DNA from 2 places in the Paraburkholderia sp. J12 genome. Region 2 is predicted to be linked to the other one. Evidence: riboswitches for the same ligand, from Rfam matches in the RefSeq annotation. Region 2 holds a riboswitch; the other holds the start of a gene.
What was found. A riboswitch is a leader RNA that binds a small molecule or an ion and turns the genes downstream of it on or off. The one in region 2 is predicted to bind glycine.
Positions count from the first base shown of each region.

Region 1: another riboswitch for glycine. It lies ahead of U5760_RS08905 (D-amino acid dehydrogenase); the one in region 2 lies ahead of gcvT (glycine cleavage system aminomethyltransferase GcvT).

Region 1 is NZ_CAJMZC010000003.1:41,507-51,159, reverse strand. Features, by position in the region: gene U5760_RS08925 (FecCD family ABC transporter permease) at 1-759, shown strand, start outside; gene U5760_RS08920 (ABC transporter ATP-binding protein) at 756-1,559, shown strand; gene U5760_RS08915 (porin) at 1,732-2,871, shown strand; gene U5760_RS08910 (chloride channel protein) at 2,965-4,311, shown strand; gene U5760_RS08905 (D-amino acid dehydrogenase) at 4,693-6,000, opposite strand; glycine riboswitch at 6,149-6,238, opposite strand; gene U5760_RS08900 (DUF3828 domain-containing protein) at 6,460-6,909, opposite strand; gene U5760_RS08895 (helix-turn-helix domain-containing protein) at 8,079-9,101, opposite strand; gene eat (ethanolamine permease) at 9,168-9,653, opposite strand, start outside.
Region 2 is NZ_CAJMZC010000002.1:676,134-685,786, forward strand. Features, by position in the region: gene U5760_RS08065 (thiamine pyrophosphate-binding protein) at 1-1,207, opposite strand, end outside; gene U5760_RS08070 (L-serine ammonia-lyase) at 1,270-2,658, opposite strand; gene U5760_RS08075 (alginate lyase family protein) at 2,739-3,941, opposite strand; gene gcvP (aminomethyl-transferring glycine dehydrogenase) at 4,076-7,045, opposite strand; gene gcvH (glycine cleavage system protein GcvH) at 7,110-7,490, opposite strand; gene gcvT (glycine cleavage system aminomethyltransferase GcvT) at 7,552-8,670, opposite strand; glycine riboswitch at 8,750-8,892, opposite strand; glycine riboswitch at 8,951-9,054, opposite strand; gene U5760_RS08095 (hypothetical protein) at 9,250-9,600, opposite strand.

The DNA.
Region 1 (9,653 bases), on a different contig from region 2:
AATCCGCTGGCGAGCCCCTATACGCTGGGCGTTTCCGCGGCGGCGGCGTTCGGCGCGTCGCTTGCGATCGTGCTGGATGTGACGATTCCCGGCGTTGGCCAGACCTGGATCATTTCGGCGAATGCGTTTCTGTTCGCGTTTCTCTCCGCGATCTTGCTGGACGCGGTGGCGCGCTGGCGCGGCATGAGCACGGCCGGCGTGGTGCTCATGGGCATCGCGCTCGTGTTCTCGTTTCATGCGCTCGTCGAGCTCATGCAGTTCGTGGCCTCCGCCGATGCGCTGCAGGGGCTCGTGTTCTGGACGCTCGGCTCGCTCGCTCGCGCCGACTGGCCGAAGGTGGGCGTGCTCACGGTGGCGCTGGCCGTGGCCGTGCCGTTCTCGATGCGCAACGCGTGGACGCTGACTGCCTTGCGTCTCGGCGAAGAACGCGCGGCGAGCTTCGGCATCGACGTGCGGCGCCTGCGCCTCGGCACGCTGTTGCGCGTGTCGGTTCTCTCGGCGCTGGCCGTGTCGTTTGTCGGCACGATCGGCTTCGTCGGCCTGATTGCGCCGCATATCGCGCGCACGCTGTTCGGCGAGGATCACCGTTTCTATCTGCCCGGCAGCCTGTTGCTCGGCGCGCTGATGCTTTCGCTTGCCTCCATCGCTTCGAAGCTGCTCGTGCCCGGCGTGCTGATTCCCGTGGGCATCGTCACGGCGCTCGTGGGCATTCCGCTTTTTCTGGGTATCGTCGTGCGCTCGCAGGGGGCGTCGCAATGAGCGGCCTCGTCATACAGGGGCTTTCCGTGCGGTATGGCCGGCGCGAGGTGCTGCGGAACCTGAGCGCGGGACCGTTGCCGCGCGGCGAGATCACGGCGCTGCTCGGGCCGAACGGCAGCGGCAAGTCCACGCTGCTGCGCGCGCTCGCGGGCCTGACCGCGCCGACTTCGGGTGGCCTCGCGCTCGACGGCGCGCCGCTCGCGCTTTCTGCCGCCAGTGCGCGCTCGCATAGCGTGGTCTATCTGCCGCAGACGCTGCCTGCCGGCGTGCGCCTTCAGGTGCTCGAATCGGTGCTGGTGGCGGGCCGCGCGGCGCGCGATCCGGCGTTGCGGCGCGGCGGGTTGTCCAGCGCGTCGTCCAGCGATCTGGCCGCTGCCTATGCGGTGCTGGAGCGCCTCGGTATCGAAGCGCTGGCCAGCCGCTCGCTCGACGAACTCTCCGGAGGCCAGCGGCAGCTCGTGGGCATTGCACAGGCGCTCGTGCGCGACCCGCAGGTGCTGCTGCTCGACGAACCGCTTTCCGCGCTCGACCTGAACCATCAGTTTCACGTCATGCAGGTGCTGCGCGAGGTTACGCGCGAGCGGCGCATGGTGACGGTGGTCGTGCTGCACGACATCAACGCCGCCATGCGCGCGTGCGACCGCGCCATGCTGCTGCACGAAGGGCGCATCGTCCGCTTCGGTGCGCCCGGCGAGGTCGTGACCGCAGCAAGTCTCGCCGAAGTTTTCGGTGTCTGCGCACGCATCGAACGATGCTCGCGCGGGCATCTGCAGGTTCTGATCGACGCACTTGCCGATTAGCAGGGCACAGCCAGCCGCCTGTCGTTGTCGTCACCCCGGCCCAGCCAACCCGTCCAGAACACCGCTCTGAAATAGCGACACCCGGCCGGCGCCCGCCTTGTGCGAGCGCCGCGCCGGTGCGCGCGCGGGCGGCTCGCGCGTCACGGCGCACCACGACAATTCGAAGGGAACCATGAAGAAGACTCTCCTCGCCGCGAGCTGCGCGGCCGTCTATGCATGCGGGGTTCATGCACAGGGCAGCGTCACGCTCTACGGCGTGATCGACGCCGGGCTCGTCTGGAACGACAATGCCGCTGGTCACCATGTCTGGCAGGCGGGCAGCGGCGACGTCACGGGCAGCCACTGGGGCATGAGCGGCCGCGAGGACCTGGGCGGCGGCAACGCGGCGGTGTTCCAGCTCGAAAACGGCTTCAGCGTGATGAACGGCTCGGCGCGCCAGGGCGGGCGCCTGTTCGGCTATCAGGCGTATGCGGGGCTCGCGAACGAGCACTACGGCAAGCTGACGCTCGGGCGCCAGTACGATTCGGTGGTCGATTACGTGGCGCCGCTCAGCTTTACCGGCGTCCATCCGGGCGGCAACAACTTCTCGGCGCACCCGTACGACAACGACAATCTTAACAACACGTTTCGTGTCAACAACTCGGTCAAGTACACGAGCGTGGACTTTTCGGGCGTGAAATTCGGCGCGCTCTATGGCTTCTCGAACGAAGCGGGTGGCTTCGACGACAATCGCGTGTACAGCCTGGGCGGTTCGTACACCAACGGGCCGCTCGTGCTCGGCGTGGGTTATCTGCAGGCGAACAACGGCGGCAGCAGCAATACGAACGGCGCGATTACGCTCAACGACCGCAGCTTCGAGGCCGCGCAGCAGCGCATCTACGGCGCCGGCGTGAACTATCTCGTGGGCAACGCGCGCTTCGGCTTCGTCTGGACCCGCACGCAACTGGCCGGCCTCACGATGATCAACAGTGCTAACAGTCTCGGGCTGGTCCAGAACGGGCAGGGCGCGAGCTTCAGCAACTACGAACTGAACGCGAGCTATACGCTCACGCCGGCGTTTCACGTGACTGGCGAATACACGTTCACGCAAGGGACGCTCTCCAGTGCGAGCGGCGAGCATCGCCCGCGCTGGCACGAGGTGTCCGTAATGGCCGACTATTTCCTTTCTACGCGGACGGACCTTTACGCGCAGGTCAGCTACCAGCACATCAGCGCCGACGGGTCCGGCCTCGGCGCGGACATCACGGCGCAGACGCCTTCGTCCACGGATCAGCAGATGGTGGCCGGGATCGGCATGCGGCACCGGTTCTAGGCTTTGATGCGTTTAGATCATGAATTTATCTAAATAATTCACCATTAACATCACGCGGGGCCTGTACGATTCGGGTTATCCCTTAATCCATCGATGCAGACCGCCGTGAACGCCAGCCCCACTTCCCCCACGATCAGCAAACCCCTCACGTTCGCGCTCGTCACCGTGCTGACCGGCGTCGGCGCGGGGCTGGGCGGCATGGCGCTGGCGCTGCTGCTGCACGCGATCCAGCACCTCGCCTACGGCTACGACATCGGGCAATGGGTCGGGCACGAGAGCTTTCTGGAGGGTGTGAGCGCGGCTTCGCCCGAGCGGCGGCTGCTCGTGCTGCTGTTCTGCGGCCTGGTGGCAGGCCTCGGCTGGGCCGCCCTCTATCGCTTCGGGCGTCCGCTCGTGAGCATCCGCAAGGCCGTGGGCGCGAAAGACCCGCGCATGCCGGTGATCAGCACGCTCGTGCATGCGCTGCTGCAGATCGTGACCGTTGCGCTGGGCTCGCCGCTCGGCCGCGAAGTGGCGCCGCGCGAGATCGGCTCGCTGCTGGCGGGGCATCTCGCGAACCGCGCGGGCCTCACGCCGGACGACTGCCGTTTGCTGGTCGCCTGCGGCGCCGGGGCAGGTCTTGCCGCCGTCTATAACGTGCCGCTGGGCGGCGCGGTGTTCGTGCTCGAGGTGCTGCTCGGCACGTTCGCGCCGCGGGCGCTGATCGCGGCTCTCGTCACCTCGACGGTTGCCGCCGTGGTGGCGTGGAGCGGACTCGGCAACGATCAGCAGTACCTGGTGCCCACGTTCGTGCTGGACGGCCCGCTGCTGGTCTGGGCCGCCGTTTGCGGCCCGCTCTTCGGCCTTGCGGCCTGGGGTTTCGTGAAGCTCACTTCGAGCGCGCGTGCCCATGCGCCGCGCGGTGGACGTCTCGTGCTGCTTTCAGTGCTGAACTTCGCGGCAATCGGCGTTCTGCTCGCGTGGTTTCCGCAACTCGCAGGCAACGGCAAGGGTGCGGCTTCGCTCTCGTTCGACGGCAGTCTTGGCATGGGGCTCGCTGCGGCGCTGCTCGTGCTGAAAGTGGCGATCGAAGCGTCGAGTCTGCGAGCCGGCGCCGAGGGCGGCCTGCTCACGCCGGGCCTCACCAACGGTGCGCTCTTTGCCGTCGTGCTGGGCGGCGTGTGGAATCACTTTCTGCCGGGCGTCGTGCCTGGCGCGTGCGCGCTGATCGGCGCGGGCGCGTTCCTCGCGGCTTCGATGCAGATGCCGGTCACGGCCGTGGTGTTGATCGTGGAGTTCACACACGCCAATCACGACCTGATGTTTCCGCTGCTGCTCGCCGTTGCCGGCTCGCTGCTCACGTATCGCGCTGTGCCTGAGATAGCGGCGTCGATCGGGACGTTCGCACGCGGGAAGTCATCGCTGACGATCCAGCAGCAGGCCGAGCGCACGAGTGTTTGATAGGAGGCGCGGGCGGCTTGCCATGGGCTGCCGTCCCGCGGAGAAGCGCTTTACAGCAGATGTCCCAGAATCACGGTGAACCCGCCGCAGACAATGGAGAATCCGATTGCTTTGCGAAAAAGCAAACCTGCGTATGAGTAGTCCCTACGCGGGCCATGGGTTCTGCGTGACATCAATTACTCCACGGGGATGCTGGGTTGCGAAACGAGCGGATTCGCAAACAGGATAGGGCATCGCATCCACGCGGGACTTCTTCATTTCATGAAAAAAAGTACAAGAGGGCGAGACAGCGCTTCTCTGTATGAGTCGCGCGTGTCCGCCCGTCGGACCGGATTGCGAACCCCGCGCATGGCGAGATTCGCGAAAAGCCGGCGAATGTGATCAGCTTGCCTTGCTTGCGAGGTTCTGCCGTTTGCCGGGGTTCGGCGCAATCGGTGAACTCGGTGAACTCGGCGAACTCGGCGAACTCGCCTGTTCGTTGTTCACGAGTTGTGCGACGGCCTCGGCCGTTGCTGCCGAAAGCGTCCATCCCAGGTGCCCGTGCCCCGTGTTGTAGAAGATGTTGCGTTGCCGGCCGGCGCCCACCTTGGGCAGCATGCCCGGCAGCATGGGCCGCAATCCGGCCCAGGGAACCACGCGCGCGGTGGACATGCCCGGGAAATGCCTGCGGGTCCAGTTGACGAGCGGCTCGATGCGGTCCGCGCGGATGTCGCGATTCATGCCGTTGAGCTCCGCCGTGCCCGCTACGCGGAAGCGCTCGGCGCCCAGCCGGCTCGTGACGATCTTTGCGCTGTCGTCGAGCAGGCTGACCCATGGCGCCGCGCTTCGGCTGGCTTCGTCGTCGAGGCAGACCGTGATCGAGTAGCCCTTCACGGGATAGACGTTGACGTGGTCGCCCACGTACGCTGCCAATGCGCGGCTGCCCACGCCTGCGCAGATCACGACGCGGTCGAAGTGTTCCGTGTCCTGTTGCCCCTCGCGTTGCGTGCCGACAGCAAGCGTTCCGTCTGCGGACTCGACGATGGCCTGCACGGTCGTGTCGTAGCGAAACTCCACACCAAGACGAGCGCATGCTTGCGCGAGGCCGCGCGTGAACTTGTGGATATCGCCGGTGGAATCCGATTCGGTGAAAAAGCCGCCGTAAAACGGGCCATGCAGCGCCGGTTCGAGCGCACGTATTTCGTCGGGCGTGACCGGCCGCCGTTCGAGGCCGCCCTCGCGCAGCAGCGCGTTTACTTTTGTGGCGGTTTCGAATTCGCGGCGCGTTGCATAGAAGTGCAGAATACCGCGCTTTTCGTGGTCGAAATCGATGCCTTCGCGTTCCGCAATCGAAAAGAGGTGCTCGCGAGCGGCAAGGGCGAGGCGTACGGTTTCGATCGTGTTGTCGCGGTAGTGCGGAATCTGCCGCAGGAACTCGCCGATCCAGCTGTATTTGTGCCAGCCCGGCTTGGGATTCATCAGGAGCGGTGCGTCGCGCCTGAACATCCAGCGCAGCCCTTTGAGCACCGTGGCGCGGCTGTTCCAGACCTCGGCGTTGCTGGCGGAGAGCTGGCCGCCGTTGGCGAACGAGGTTTCCATGGCCGCGTAGCGGTGGCGTTCGAGCACGGTGACGCGGCAACCGCGGCGGGCGAGGGCGTAAGCGGTCGTGACGCCGGTAATGCCGGCGCCAATGATGGCGATTCGTGACATGACATGTCCAGTGGTGTTGAGCATTGCCGGCCGATCTCAACCGGCGCCAATGCCCCATCTGTCCATGTACCTGAGAGTTTCGCGTGCCGACCGGCTGTGGTGGCAGGCTCCCCTTCGGTGGGCGCGTGCAGCGCCGCTCTCCAGATGTTCCCGCTGCACGGTCCTTTTGCCTGAGAGTTTCCGGGGCGGTTGCTCCGTCGGCGTCGTCGCGATGGACGATCTCTCCCGTGCTGCGTCGTAGAACAGCGCAAGACTACCTGTTCAAATCGGCGAGGGCAAGGGGTTTTATTTGAAGGGTAGGGGCTGGCTTCTTTGGCATTTTCTTGTTGTGGTGTCGGCGCAATAGTACGAACGTGTTGGGAGCATCACCGGACGTCGCGAAACCGCCCAGGCACAGTGACGCAAGCAGACTACTCGCTGAGAACGCGCTGTATGAAGCGTGGTCCGTCTGAAGGCAATTTAATGGTAGTCCTCTGTATCGTCTACCTTGGTAATTTCCCATGTGCCATCAATCCGGCGCATGAATACGAGGACGCTCGTTTTGGCATTCGAACCAAACGTGACCGGCACGACCGCAACGTCGCCGAGCATGATTGCCCCATGGGTTGCGATATGCTGGGACCAATCGCGCCCGTCATAGTCCTGTACCTTGAGGAAGTAATCGACACCACCGGGTGGACCCGAGCGTGCGTAATCGTCGCGAAGTCGGCTGACTGTCTTTGCACTTACGAATTGCTCGATAGCCGGCAGATTGAGCGGATATGACTTGTCCGTGTCGTTCGCGATAAACCACGAATAGAAGGCATTTGCGCGCGCTTCGGGTGCATTCGCCGCACCGGTCGCGAGCGCACTGCGCAAAGGCATCGTGAACGATAGCGCAGCGAGTACAAGATAGAGAAAGCGTCTCATGTTGCGCCTCAGTTGTGACGGTAAATCTTGTAGGACGGGCGCGCCTGTCGGTATGCCGGGCCTGGGTAGAGCCCATGCTGTTGCCGGAAATCCGAGACCCAACGCTGGCCATCGTAGATTGCGGCATGTCCGTCAGGGTGCCCCGGCGCGGGTTGAATCACAACCACGTCCCCCGCCTGCGGCGTGGCGTTCGGCACTTCACCGAAGCCCGCATCGGTTAGCGCATGTCCCATGTCCTTTGCGCGGGCAGTGTGGGCAATCGGTTGTCCGCCGTTGTCGATTGCGCGACGAACATACTCCGCACATCGGCCGATACTCGTGAGTCTTGCATGGATACGTGCGTAGGTGGAGGCTACTGAAGCGTTATAAGGCATTATAAATTATCCTGATTGCCTAGTATGAGTTCGGCATGCTTTGTTTGTCGTGAAATATTTATTGCGATTCCTGCAATCTGGCGGATCAATACAACAAAAGGAATCCGTGACGATTCTATGCGCACGGGAAGTCTCAAAATACTGCTAACTGCGGGAAATCAGTCGAATTGGGCCGTTGCCCAAACCGAGCCACCAGGTTCTTTCCGTGATTGTGCAGTAAGTACGTCGGAGAGCGGCTCTGGTAGATGATTTTTGATCACTGGTGTAGTTGACGGATGAATGTCTGCGAAATCGTCACGCTTTGCAAAATGCCAGCGCGATAGTCCAGGTAAATTGAAGTATCCCAATCACTGAGCGAGGCTTGGGCGGCCCGGGATGCGGCCACGTTGACAAAGAAAGGAGCGACGAAAAATCTGAAAATCTACGTTTCAACAGCATAGTGATCTTTGGGGAAATACTCTGAAAGAGATCATGGCCTGCTTCAAGAGAGGCAGTTCTCACCGGGAAATTGCAGAGACGCTATGCAAAATAAAAAATTCGAAGAGGAGGTAGGAAATCATCTTGATTAAAATTTTTGTGCCACATATAGATTTTATTTTAACCCTGCTTTGTGGGGTTATACGGCTGCCTCGATTTTTTTGATGAGCTAAAATGTCTTTTAAACGAATAGTCGTTTCGTGGTTGATGCGTTCCTTTTGTGTGTCAAACGGTCGTCAAGGCGGCGACTGACAAAGGAATGGTCACGCCGTAGACTGCAGCAACCTGGGCAGATCGACACGACAACACGAAACACGATCACGATAAATCGTAATCCTCACCAATAGCGCTCTTGAGCGTATCGGAAGGCCGCACGCCAAAGAGCTTGCGATAATCCAGCGCGAACTGGCTCAGGTGCCAGAAACCCCAATCCGCGGCCACGTCCTGAACAGACTTTTCGTCATGCTGCGCGCGCCGCAGATCGCGCCGGGCACCATTCAGCCGAATCGCCCGCAGATAGTGGTTCGGCGCGATGCCGCACACATCCTGAAAGCAATACTGCAGCGTGCGCCGGCTGACGTGCAAAACCTCGCACAGTTCGGGCACACCCACGGGCCGGTCACGATTGGCCAGCACATACTCGCGCGCTGCGGAAACAATCCACTGGCGCCGCGGACCGGAAGGAATCGTCGTAGGCGTCTTGTCGCTATGCAGTGCGCCACTGTCGAACAACAGCGTGAACAACGAAGATTGCAGATTGCTGCGCACGGAAGGCGAAAGACTGCCTTGTCCTTGCGCGCTTTCTTCGAGCACCGCATGTAGCGCGGTGCACAACTGCTCGCGCCGCTCGTCGCCGATCACGACGACTTCGGCGTAGGGCAGTGCATCGGACAACGCGGTATGCGCCACGTTTTCGGCGTAGCGGCGCAGCGCGTCATGAGTGGCGACGATGCCGTAGATTTCGTAGTCGGGCGGCGTCATGAGTTCGAACTGGACCCCGCTCGGACGCCACGCGAGCGCGTCCTTGCCGATCACGCTGGACTGGATGCGTCCCGCGCGGTCCCGGTCCAGCGGAATGCCGAACCAGCAGGTGTTTTCGGGCACTTCGCAGGTTTGCCGCAACGACTGGCTCGTGCTCTCGCGAAACACCCGCATGTCGTCGAGCCGGATCTCCGCGAGCTCGCCGACAAAACGTCCAGCGGTGAGCTGGTCGTAGATCTGGCGCCAGCCCATCAGCGTGCTCGCCTGTTCGTCGGCGTCGTGCGAGACGACGCTGCGCAACCACGGACAGGTTTGCGCAGCAGGGTTGACGGCCGGATCGTTCGGCGAGGCTGCGGTCATCTCCATGAATCGAGTATAGCGCTTCAAAAAGGGAGGGGAGTCGGGCGTTTCGCGGCGCGGGGCGGCCTAGTCTTCGATCAGCGCATCCACGGGGGCCGTTTCGCGTTGATTCCGCGTGAGCAGGAAGTAGCCGTAGCCGATGGCGAGAAACGCCGCGAACAGCACCGCCACGAGGAAATTGAAGTACACCATGGTCACGAGCGAGATCACCGCGGCCGCGAGCGCGAATGCGGGGAACCAGGGGAATAGCGGCGCGCGGAACGGGCGCTCGAGCTTCGGCTGCGTGCGGCGCAGCTTGAAGAGCGCGAGCATGCTGATGATGTACATGAGGATCGCGCCGAACACCGACATCGTGACGATGTTGGCCGTGAGCGTCTGCCCGCCGAACTGGATCAGCTCGTCGCTGTAGATCGCGGCGATGCCCACCACGCCGCCCGCGAGAATCGCGCGGTGCGGGGTCTTGAAGCGCGGGTGGACCTTGGCGAGCCATTGCGGCAGATAGCCGGCGCGCGCGAGCGCGAAGATCTGCCGTGAGTAGCCGAGAATGATGCC
Region 2 (9,653 bases):
AGTTGCCGGCGCCGTTCGTGATGATCGCGTCGTCGGGCAGGCGCGCGCGCAGCTGCTGCATGACGTCGCCCAGTTGCACGTCGCCGGGCATGGGCCGCGGCTCGCGCCAGGCGAGATACGCGCGGTGCGCCTCTTCGGCGGCGCCGCTCCATACGGAGCTCGCCGGGGCATCGAGTGCCGCGAGCTGCGCCGCGATTTCGGGCAGGCCCGAGACGATGGGCAGATCGGCCGCATAGACGCGGCCCAGTTCTTCCGCGCCCTGGTGAACGTGGATCAACGTCTGCTTCGTCTTCGGGATGTCGAAGAGCGCATAGCCGCCCGTCGTCGCTTCGCCGAGGCGCGGGCCGAGCACGAGCAGCACGTCTGCCTCGCGGATGCGCTGCGCGAGCGCCGGATTCACGCCGAGACCCACGTCGCCCGCGTAGTTCGGGTGATCGTTGTTCAGCGTGTCCTGGAAGCGGAACGCGAGTCCGATGGGCAGGTGCCAGTTCTCGACGAAGCGTTGCAGATCGGCGCACGCCTCGGGCGTCCAGCCGTGGCCGCCTGCAATCACGAACGGCTTTTTCGCGTTCGCGAGCAGCGTGCGTAAGCGTTCCATCTGCACGGCCGAGGGCGAGGCCTGCACGCGCTGCGCGGCGGGCGCCACGACTTGCGCCTGCGCGGCGGGGAACGGTTCGCTCAGCATGTCCTCGGGCAGCGCGATCACCACCGGACCGGGCCGGCCCGAGGTCGCCACATGAAACGCGTGGCTCAGGTATTCGGGCACGCGGCGCGGGTCGTCGATCTGCGCGACCCACTTCGCCATCTGGCCGAACATGCGCCGGTAGTCGATCTCCTGGAAGGCCTCGCGGTCCATCTGTTCGCGCGCCACCTGGCCGATCAGCAGGATCATCGGCGTGGAGTCCTGGAAGGCCGTGTGCACGCCGATCGAGGCGTGCGTGGCGCCGGGGCCGCGCGTGACGAACGCGATGCCGGGCTTGCCGGTGAGCTTGCCGACCGCTTCCGCCATGTTCGCAGCGCCCGCTTCGTGACGGCACACCACCGTTTCGATGCGGTCGGTGACGTCGTGCAGCGCGTCGAGCACCGCGAGGTAGCTCTCGCCCGGCACGCAGAACACGCGCGTCACCTCGTTGGCGACGAGCGCATCGACGAGCAGGCGCGCGCCCGTGGTCGTGGTGGAAGAAGCGGAATCGTTCGGCTGCGTCATCTCGGTTATGTCTCCAGTTCTATGTACTACTTAATCAGGTAGCAGGAGCGACGCGCGCGGCGTCAGCACTCGACGATATTCACCGCGAGGCCGCCGCGCGAGGTCTCCTTGTATTTCGTCTTCATGTCGGCGCCGGTCTCGCGCATGGTCTTGATGACCGAGTCGAGCGAGACGTAATGTGCGCCGTCGCCGCGCAGCGCCATGCGCGCGGCGTTCACGGCCTTCACCGACGCCATGGCGTTGCGCTCGATGCAGGGGATCTGCACCATGCCGCCGACGGGGTCGCAGGTGAGGCCGAGGTTGTGTTCCATGCCGATTTCGGCGGCGTTCTCCACCTGCAGCGGCGTGCCGCCCAGCACGGCGGCGAGCGCGCCCGCGGCCATCGAGCAGGCCACGCCCACTTCGCCCTGGCAGCCCACTTCGGCACCCGAGATCGAGGCGTTGAGCTTGTAGAGAATGCCGATGGCGGCCGCGGTGAGCAGGAAGTCGATCACACCCTGTTCGTTCGCGCCCGGCGTGAAGCGCACGTAGTAGTGCAGCACGGCGGGGATGATGCCGGCGGCGCCGTTGGTGGGCGCCGTCACCACGCGGCCGCCCGCGGCGTTTTCCTCGTTCACGGCGATCGCGTAGAGGTTGATCCAGTCGATCATCGAGAGCGGGTCTTGCAGCGCGCGCTCGGGGTTGCCGGTGAGCGCGCGATAGAGCTGCGCGGCGCGCCGCTTCACGTTGAAGGGGCCGGGCAGCGTGCCTTCGGCCTCGGGATTGCCGATGCCGCAGCCGCGCGACACGCAGGACTGCATCACGTCCCAGATGCGCAGGAGGCCCGAGCGGATCTCTTCGTCGCTGCGCCAGACGCGCTCGTTTTCCAGCATCAGCTGCGCGATGCTCTTGCCCGTGGAGGCGCACAGGGCGAGCAGTTCGGCGCCGGTGCGAAACGGGTGCGGCAACTGCTCGGCGGCGGCCAGCACCTTCGTGTTCGGCGCGCCGGCCGTCACCACGAAGCCGCCGCCCACGGAGAGATAGGTGCTCTCGCGCAACGTTTCGCCGTTGGCGTCGAGCGCGCGCAGCTTCATGCCGTTCGGGTGCTCGGGCAGCGCCTGGCGATAGAAGGCGATGTGCTCCTTCTGCACGAACGGAATCGTGTGATGGCCGAGCAGCGCGAGCAGGCGCGAGGCGCGCACGGCTTCGAGGCGTTCGGCGATGGTGTCGGGGTCGACCGTGTCGGGCGCGTCGCCCATGAGGCCGAGCATCACGCCGCGGTCGGTGCCGTGGCCCTTGCCCGTGGCGCCGAGCGAGCCGTACAGCTCCACCTTGACCGTCGCGGTGGCGGCCAGCAGGCCGTCGCGCTCGAGTCCTTCGGCGAACATCAGCGCTGCGCGCATCGGCCCGACGGTGTGCGAGCTGGACGGCCCGATGCCGACTTTGAAGAGATCGAAAACGCTGACTGCCATGATGAGGACTGCTCCTGCTTCAAAAAACTCAACTCTGTTTCAATCGATGGCGCAAGCCGCGTGCGCGACGTCCGGCGCCGTTAGCGCGCGGGCAGCGGCAGGCACACGGCGAGCCACGCGGGCGGCGTCGGCGCGAGCTTGAGCGCGATCGGCGCATAGCGGCCGTCCAGTCGGGCGGCCAGGTGATACAGCTCGGCGGCGTTCTTCGGGTCCCAGTCGCCGGAATAACCCGGCAGGCCCGCTTCGCGCCGCCGCGCGTCGAACGGCACGCTCGAGTGCACGAACTCCTCGTGCGTCTTCTCGCCGAGCGCGTAGGGCGTGAGCCAGTCGAGCGCCCTGGCGAGCGTCGCGCCGTTGGCCGCCTTTTCGGGCAGCCAGTTGCGGTTGTGGCGGCGCGCGGCGAGCGCGGCTGTCACGAGCGGCTGCAGGTCGTAGGTCACGTAGTGCAGCGCGTCGCGCTCGCCGAAGTCGAGCGTCGAACCGTCGGGCGCGACGTTGTCGCCGATGTGCTCCACGAAGAGCCGCTGCGCCGCCGCAATCATCTTGCGGTTGTCCAGCGTGAACGCGATCATCGCGATCAGTTTGACCCGGTGGCTCTGCCAGTTGTTCGCGAACGTGCCTTTCAGCGGCCGCGGCTGCGCATCCACCTGCGCGATATAGCCGCTGCCCATGCGGTTCAGGAATGCCATGGTCGCGTTGCGCGTCTTCACGGAAAGCGCGCTCGCGGTCATGTCGTACGCGAGGATCAGGCCTTCGAAGCGCGTTTCGTCGATGGGGTTGAAGCTCGGCTGATAGGTGCTCACCCACGCGGCGAGGAAGCGGTCGACGAGCTTCAGATAGCGCTCGTCGCCCGTTGCGCGCCACGCGAGCGCGGCGTTGCGCATCAGGTCGAGTTCCTTTTCCGCCTCCACGCTCTCGTCGTAGATGCCCTCGTGCGGCAGCGTGCCTTCGGTGTGCAGCTTCGCGAGCGGATGCGGCACGTCGTTCACGTGCGCCTGCACTTCGGCCACCAGCGCTTTCACGCCCGGATCGGCGTTCGTGCGTTCGCTCGACTGCAAGGCCGGCGCCGCGCAGAAGTTCATGGCCGCGTGTGCTGCGGGCGCGGCGGCAAGCCAGGTGCAGGCCGCCGCCAGCACGGCGGCGAGCCGGGCCGGGGCCGAAGCAGTACGCAAACCGGAACGAGGGGACCGGCCAGCCGGATTGTTCGTATCGGACGAGCGCGCGCCGCCGCGCGCCTGCCGGGTCGAAGCCCGGGTTGAGACCGTTCGCACCTTCCGCGCCATGCGGGACTCCCTGATTCAAGGCTGACAGGTGTGTGATGTTAACGGTTTGCGGCGGCAAATGTGAGTGCAAGGGCCGCCGCCGGCATCGACCCCCGTGACAGGCTGGATGCAGATGGCGGCGGCCGGTGCGGCGCTCAGGCTTCGCTGGCCTCTTGCGCTGCGTCGCTGTACTCGGCAATCGGCACGCACGAGCAGAACAGGTTGCGGTCGCCATAGGCATTGTCGGCGCGGCCGACCGGCGGCCAGTACTTGCGCGCGACGAGCGAGCGCACCGGATAGGCGGCCTGTTCGCGCGAATAGGTGTGCTTCCAGTCGTCGGCGACGACCACGGCGGCCGTGTGCGGCGCATGGCGCAGCGGGTTGTCTTCCTTGTCCGCGCGGCCTTCTTCCACGGCGCGGATTTCGGCGCGGATCGCGACCATCGCGTCGATGAAGCGGTCGAGCTCTTCCTTCGATTCCGACTCGGTCGGTTCGACCATCAGCGTGCCCGGTACCGGGAAGCTCATGGTGGGCGCGTGGAAGCCGTAGTCCATCAGGCGCTTGGCCACGTCGTCCACGGTGATGCCGCTCGCGTCCTTGATGGGGCGCAGGTCGAGAATGCACTCGTGCGCGACGAGTCCGCCCGGGCCGCTGTAGAGCACCGGGAAGTGCGGCGCGAGCTTCTTCGCGACGTAGTTCGCGTTGAGGATCGCGGTTTCCGTGGCGGCCGTGAGGTTGGCCGCGCCCATCATGGCGATGTACATCCACGAGATCGGCAGGATCGAGGCCGAGCCGTAAGGCGCCGCGCTCACGGCGCCGATGCCGTGCCCCTGGTCCGCCGAGCGCTTGTAGCCCGTGGAAAGCTGGTTCGGCAGGAATTGCGCGAGGTGCGCGCCCACTGCGACCGGGCCGACGCCCGGGCCGCCGCCGCCGTGCGGAATGCAGAAGGTCTTGTGCAGGTTCAGGTGCGAGACGTCGCCGCCGAACTGGCCCGGGGCCGCGAGGCCGACCATCGCGTTCATGTTCGCGCCGTCCACGTAGACCTGGCCGCCGTGCGCATGCACGATCTCGCAGACTTCGCGCACGTTCTGCTCGAACACGCCGTGCGTGGAGGGATACGTGATCATGATCGCCGCGAGCTTCGCCGCATGCTGTTCGGCCTTGGCCTTGAGGTCGGCGAGGTCGACGTTGCCCTGCGCGTCGCAGGCCACGACCACCACCTGCATGCCGGCCATCTGCGCCGATGCGGGGTTCGTGCCGTGCGCCGAAGCGGGAATCAGGCAGACGTCGCGATGGCCTTCGCCGCGCGAGGCGTGGTAGGCCTGAATGATGAGCAGGCCCGCGTACTCGCCCTGCGAGCCCGCGTTCGGTTGCAGCGAAACGGCGGCGTAGCCGGTGGCGGCCACGAGCATCTGTTCGAGCTGATCGACCATCTCGCGATAGCCGACGGTTTGCTCGGCCGGTGCGAACGGGTGGATGCGGCCGAACTCGGGCCACGTGACCGGCAGCATTTCGGACGTGGCGTTGAGCTTCATCGTGCACGAGCCGAGCGGGATCATCGAGCGGTCGAGCGCGAGGTCCTTGTCGGAGAGGCTGCGCAGATAGCGCAGCATTTCCGTTTCCGAGTGGTGGCGATTGAACACCGGGTGCGTGAGGTACGCGCTTTCGCGCACCAGCGCAGCCGGGAACGACGCGGCGGCCTGTGCGGCGATTTCGGCGTCGAGCGCATCGACCGAAGGCGCAACGCCTGCGAACGCGGCTTGTGCGAACACGGCGAGCAGATCGGCGAGATCGGCGCGCGTGGTGGTTTCGTCGACGGAGATGCCGACGCGCGTTTCGCTCACGTGGCGCAGGTTCATGCCGCGCGCGAGCGCCGCGTCGTGCAGCGCCTGGGTGCGCGCGCCCGATTCGAACGTGAGCGTATCGAAGAAGGCTTCGTTGACGAGCGTGTAGCCCAGCTGCTTCGCGCCGGCCGCGAGAATGGCCGCGACGCGGTTCACGCGCAGGGCGATCGTCTTGAGGCCCTGCGGACCGTGATAGACCGCGTACATGCTGGCCATGATGGCGAGCAGCGCCTGCGCCGTGCAGACGTTCGAGGTGGCCTTCTCGCGGCGGATGTGCTGTTCGCGCGTTTGCAGCGCGAGGCGCAGCGCCGGGTTGCCCTGCGCGTCGACGGTCACGCCGACGAGACGGCCCGGCATCTGGCGCTTGAATTCGTCCTTCACCGCGAGGTAGGCGGCGTGCGGGCCGCCGAAGCCCATCGGCACGCCGAAGCGTTGCGAGTTGCCCACGGCCACGTCCGCGCCCCATTCGCCCGGCGGCGCGAGCACGGTGAGCGCGAGCAGGTCGGCGGCGGCGATCACCGCGCCGCCCGCCGCGTGGATGGCGGCGGCGAGTTCGCGGTAGTCGCGCACGTCGCCGTTCACGCCCGGGTACTGGAGCAGCACGCCGAAGGCGCCCGCCTGCGCGGCTTGCGCCGCGGGGCCGACCTTCACTTCGATGCCGATCGGCTTCGCGCGCGTCTTCACCACTTCGAGGGTTTGCGGCAGCACGTCGTCGGCCACGTAGAAGACGTTCGACTTCGACTTGCCCACGCGTTGCACGAGCGTCATCGCTTCGGCGGCGGCCGTGGCTTCGTCGAGCAGCGACGCGTTCGAGATCGCGAGACCCGTGAGGTCGATGATCATCTGCTGGTAGTTCAGCAGGGCTTCGAGTCGGCCCTGCGAGATTTCCGGCTGGTACGGCGTGTACGCCGTGTACCACGCCGGGTTTTCGAGCACGTTGCGCAGGATGACGGCCGGCGTGTGCGTGTCGAAGTAGCCCTGTCCGATATAGGAGCGGAACACCTGGTTCTTGTCGGCGAGCGCGCGCAGGCCCGCGAGCGCTTCGGCTTCCGTGCGCGACTGCGCGAACGGCCCGAGCGGCAGCGTTTCCTTGCGGCGGATCGCAGCCGGAATCACCGCGTCGATCAGCGCCGCGCGCGAGGCGAAGCCGAGTGCGTCGAGCATCGCCTGCTGGTCGGCCGTGTCGGGGCCGATGTGGCGGCCGGCGAAGGCTTCGTGCGTTTCGAGCGCAGCGAGGGTGAGGGAGGTGTTCATCAGACGATCCGGGTGTTCGAGCTTCATGGGCGTTCCTGCTGGCGCGGCGGCCGGGCTCGGCCGCCGCGCGGGTACGGTTTGGGCGGTGCGGTTAGGCGCCGATGGCCTTTTCGTAGGCGCCGGCGTCGATCAGGCGGTCGAGCGCAGCGCCCGCGGCCGGCTTGATCTTGAAGAGCCACGATTCATAGGGCGCGCCGTTCACCTGGTCGGGCGTATCGACGAGCGCGCTGTTCGATTCGACGATCTCGCCCGCAACCGGAGCGTAGATGTCCGAGGCGGCCTTCACCGACTCGATCACGGCAACGGCGTCGCCGGCCGAGACCGAGCGGCCCGCTTCGGGCAGCTCGAGGAAGACGATGTCGCCGAGCGCTTCCTGCGCGTGGTCCGTGATGCCGACGGTCAGCGTGCCGTCGGCTTCGGTGCGGACCCATTCGTGCGATTCGGTGTATTTCAGATCGGCCGGGATGCTCATAGGATGCTCCAGTGCGTGGTTGCTTGTGAATACGTGAAAGAGGGGGGCGTACGCGCCCGGGTCAGGCGGCCAGCACCTTGCCGTTGCGCACGAACGGCAGTTTTACCACGCTTGCGGGAAGGGCTTTGTCGCGGATCTGCACCTGCACGACATCGCCCGGCTGCACGCCTTGCGGCACGCGCGCGAAGGCGATGGATTCCTGCATGGTGGGCGAGAAGGTGCCGCTCGTGATTTCGCCTTCTCCGTGCGGAGTGAGCACCTTCTGGTGCGCGCGCAGCACGCCGCCCGCCTTGCCGTTTTCCTTCTGCAGGATCAGGCCGACGAAGGTCATGCGCGAGCCGTTCGCCTCCAGCGCGGCGCGGCCGACGAAGTCGCGCGGCTCTTTCAGGTCGACGGTCCAGGCGAGGCCCGCGTCGAGCGGCGAGACGCCTTCGTCCATGTCCTGGCCGTACAGGTTCATGCCGGCTTCGAGGCGCAGCGTGTCGCGCGCGCCAAGGCCGGCGGGCTTCACGCCCTGGCGCTGCAGCGCGTCCCAGAGTTCGCACACGGCTATGGCGGGCACGACCACTTCGAAGCCGTCTTCGCCGGTATAGCCCGTGCGCGCGATCATCAGCTCGCCGAACGGCGTGCTTTCGATCTTCGCGGCGTTGAAGGGCTTGAGGATTTCGGTGCTGCTGCGCGTGGAGGGCGCCACCTGCCAGACCTTCTCGCGGGCGTTCGGGCCCTGCACGGCGACGATCGCAAGATCGCGGCGCGGCGTGATGGTGAGGCCGAAGCCTTCTTCGGCGTTGAGCTTCTCGAGCCAGGCGATGTCTTTGTCGGCCGTGCTGGCGTTGACGACGGTGCGGAACTGATCGTCGGCGAAGTAATAGACGATCAGGTCGTCGATCACGCCGCCTTCGGGGTTGAGCATGCAGGTGTAGAGGGCGCGGCCCGGCGTGGTCAGCTTGGCGACGTTGTTGGCGAGCGCGCGCTGGAAGAAGGCGCGTGCCTTCGGACCGGCGAAATCGACGACGCACATGTGCGAGACGTCGAACATGCCGGCGTCGGTGCGCACGGCGTGGTGCTCGTCGATCTGCGAGCCGTAGTTCACGGGCATGTCCCAGCCGCCGAAATCGACCATGCGGGCGTTGAGCGCACGGTGCGTAGCGTTGAGCGGGGTGTGTTTCAGTTCGGTCATGGGGCGGCCTCGGCACGGTCGAAAACGAAAAGGGCCATGCATGACGCGCCGCAGGCACGATGCCTGTGGACGCTTCTTGCATGGCCCCTCTGTCCTCGGTACCTGAGAGATTGCGCCGGGCGCCGCGGTAGTCGGCACTGGGCGGCGCGCGCCCCTTCGGTGGGCAGTCTGAACGCGGCCTGTCTTGCCGCCGTTCTGCTGCCGCTCTCCAGAGTGCGGACCTCGTTGCGTCTCCGTTCGCCCGCGCGCGATGGCGCGCGGAGCTGGCGGATAGGCGGTCCGGCGCGCACGGTCCTTTTGCCTGAGAGTTTGTGGGTTGCCCCTTCGGCGGTGCCGGGTGCGCGCAGCAAAGCGGCAATCGGCACGCTCTCCCGGCGCGCGCAGCGATTGTGCGCGACGCGCACAGGGCGTGTCAATGCGGAAAATTTTGATCGGGAGGGACAGATGGCGCCCGGGCGCCGGCGGCGTGTCCTGCCGCGGAGGGAGCCGGTGTGAGGACCGCAGCGCAGCGGTCCCCACACCGGAAGCGGGCGCGCAGAGCGCACGCCGCGAAGGGATGACTCAGGGATTGCCCAGGCGTTACTCGCCGATGGCGTGAGCGGCCTGGTCGAGTTCCTGGTTCAGCACGCGTTGCTCGTCGCCGGAGAGACCGCCGCCGTGCTGGGCTGCCATGTTGTGCGCTTCGCCGCGGATTTCGTCGAGGCGGTGATGCAGCGCGCCACCTTGGGGCGGCGGATAGTAGCCCTGGTTCACGTGCACGTCGATGCGGTGGCTCAGGTTATCGATGCGGCCATCCACCTGGTGCAGACGCTCGACGGCGATCTGATGCGGCGTCGGGCCGGGCGGCGGGGGCGGCGGCTGGTTGACGACGCAGGCAGCCAGCGTCGAAACGAGGGCGCTTGCGGCAAGTGTGCGGGCGATGCGAGACATTAAGACTCTCCTTTTGGTCGTTGTCGCTCTTTCTGGCGTTGTCCGAACGCCCA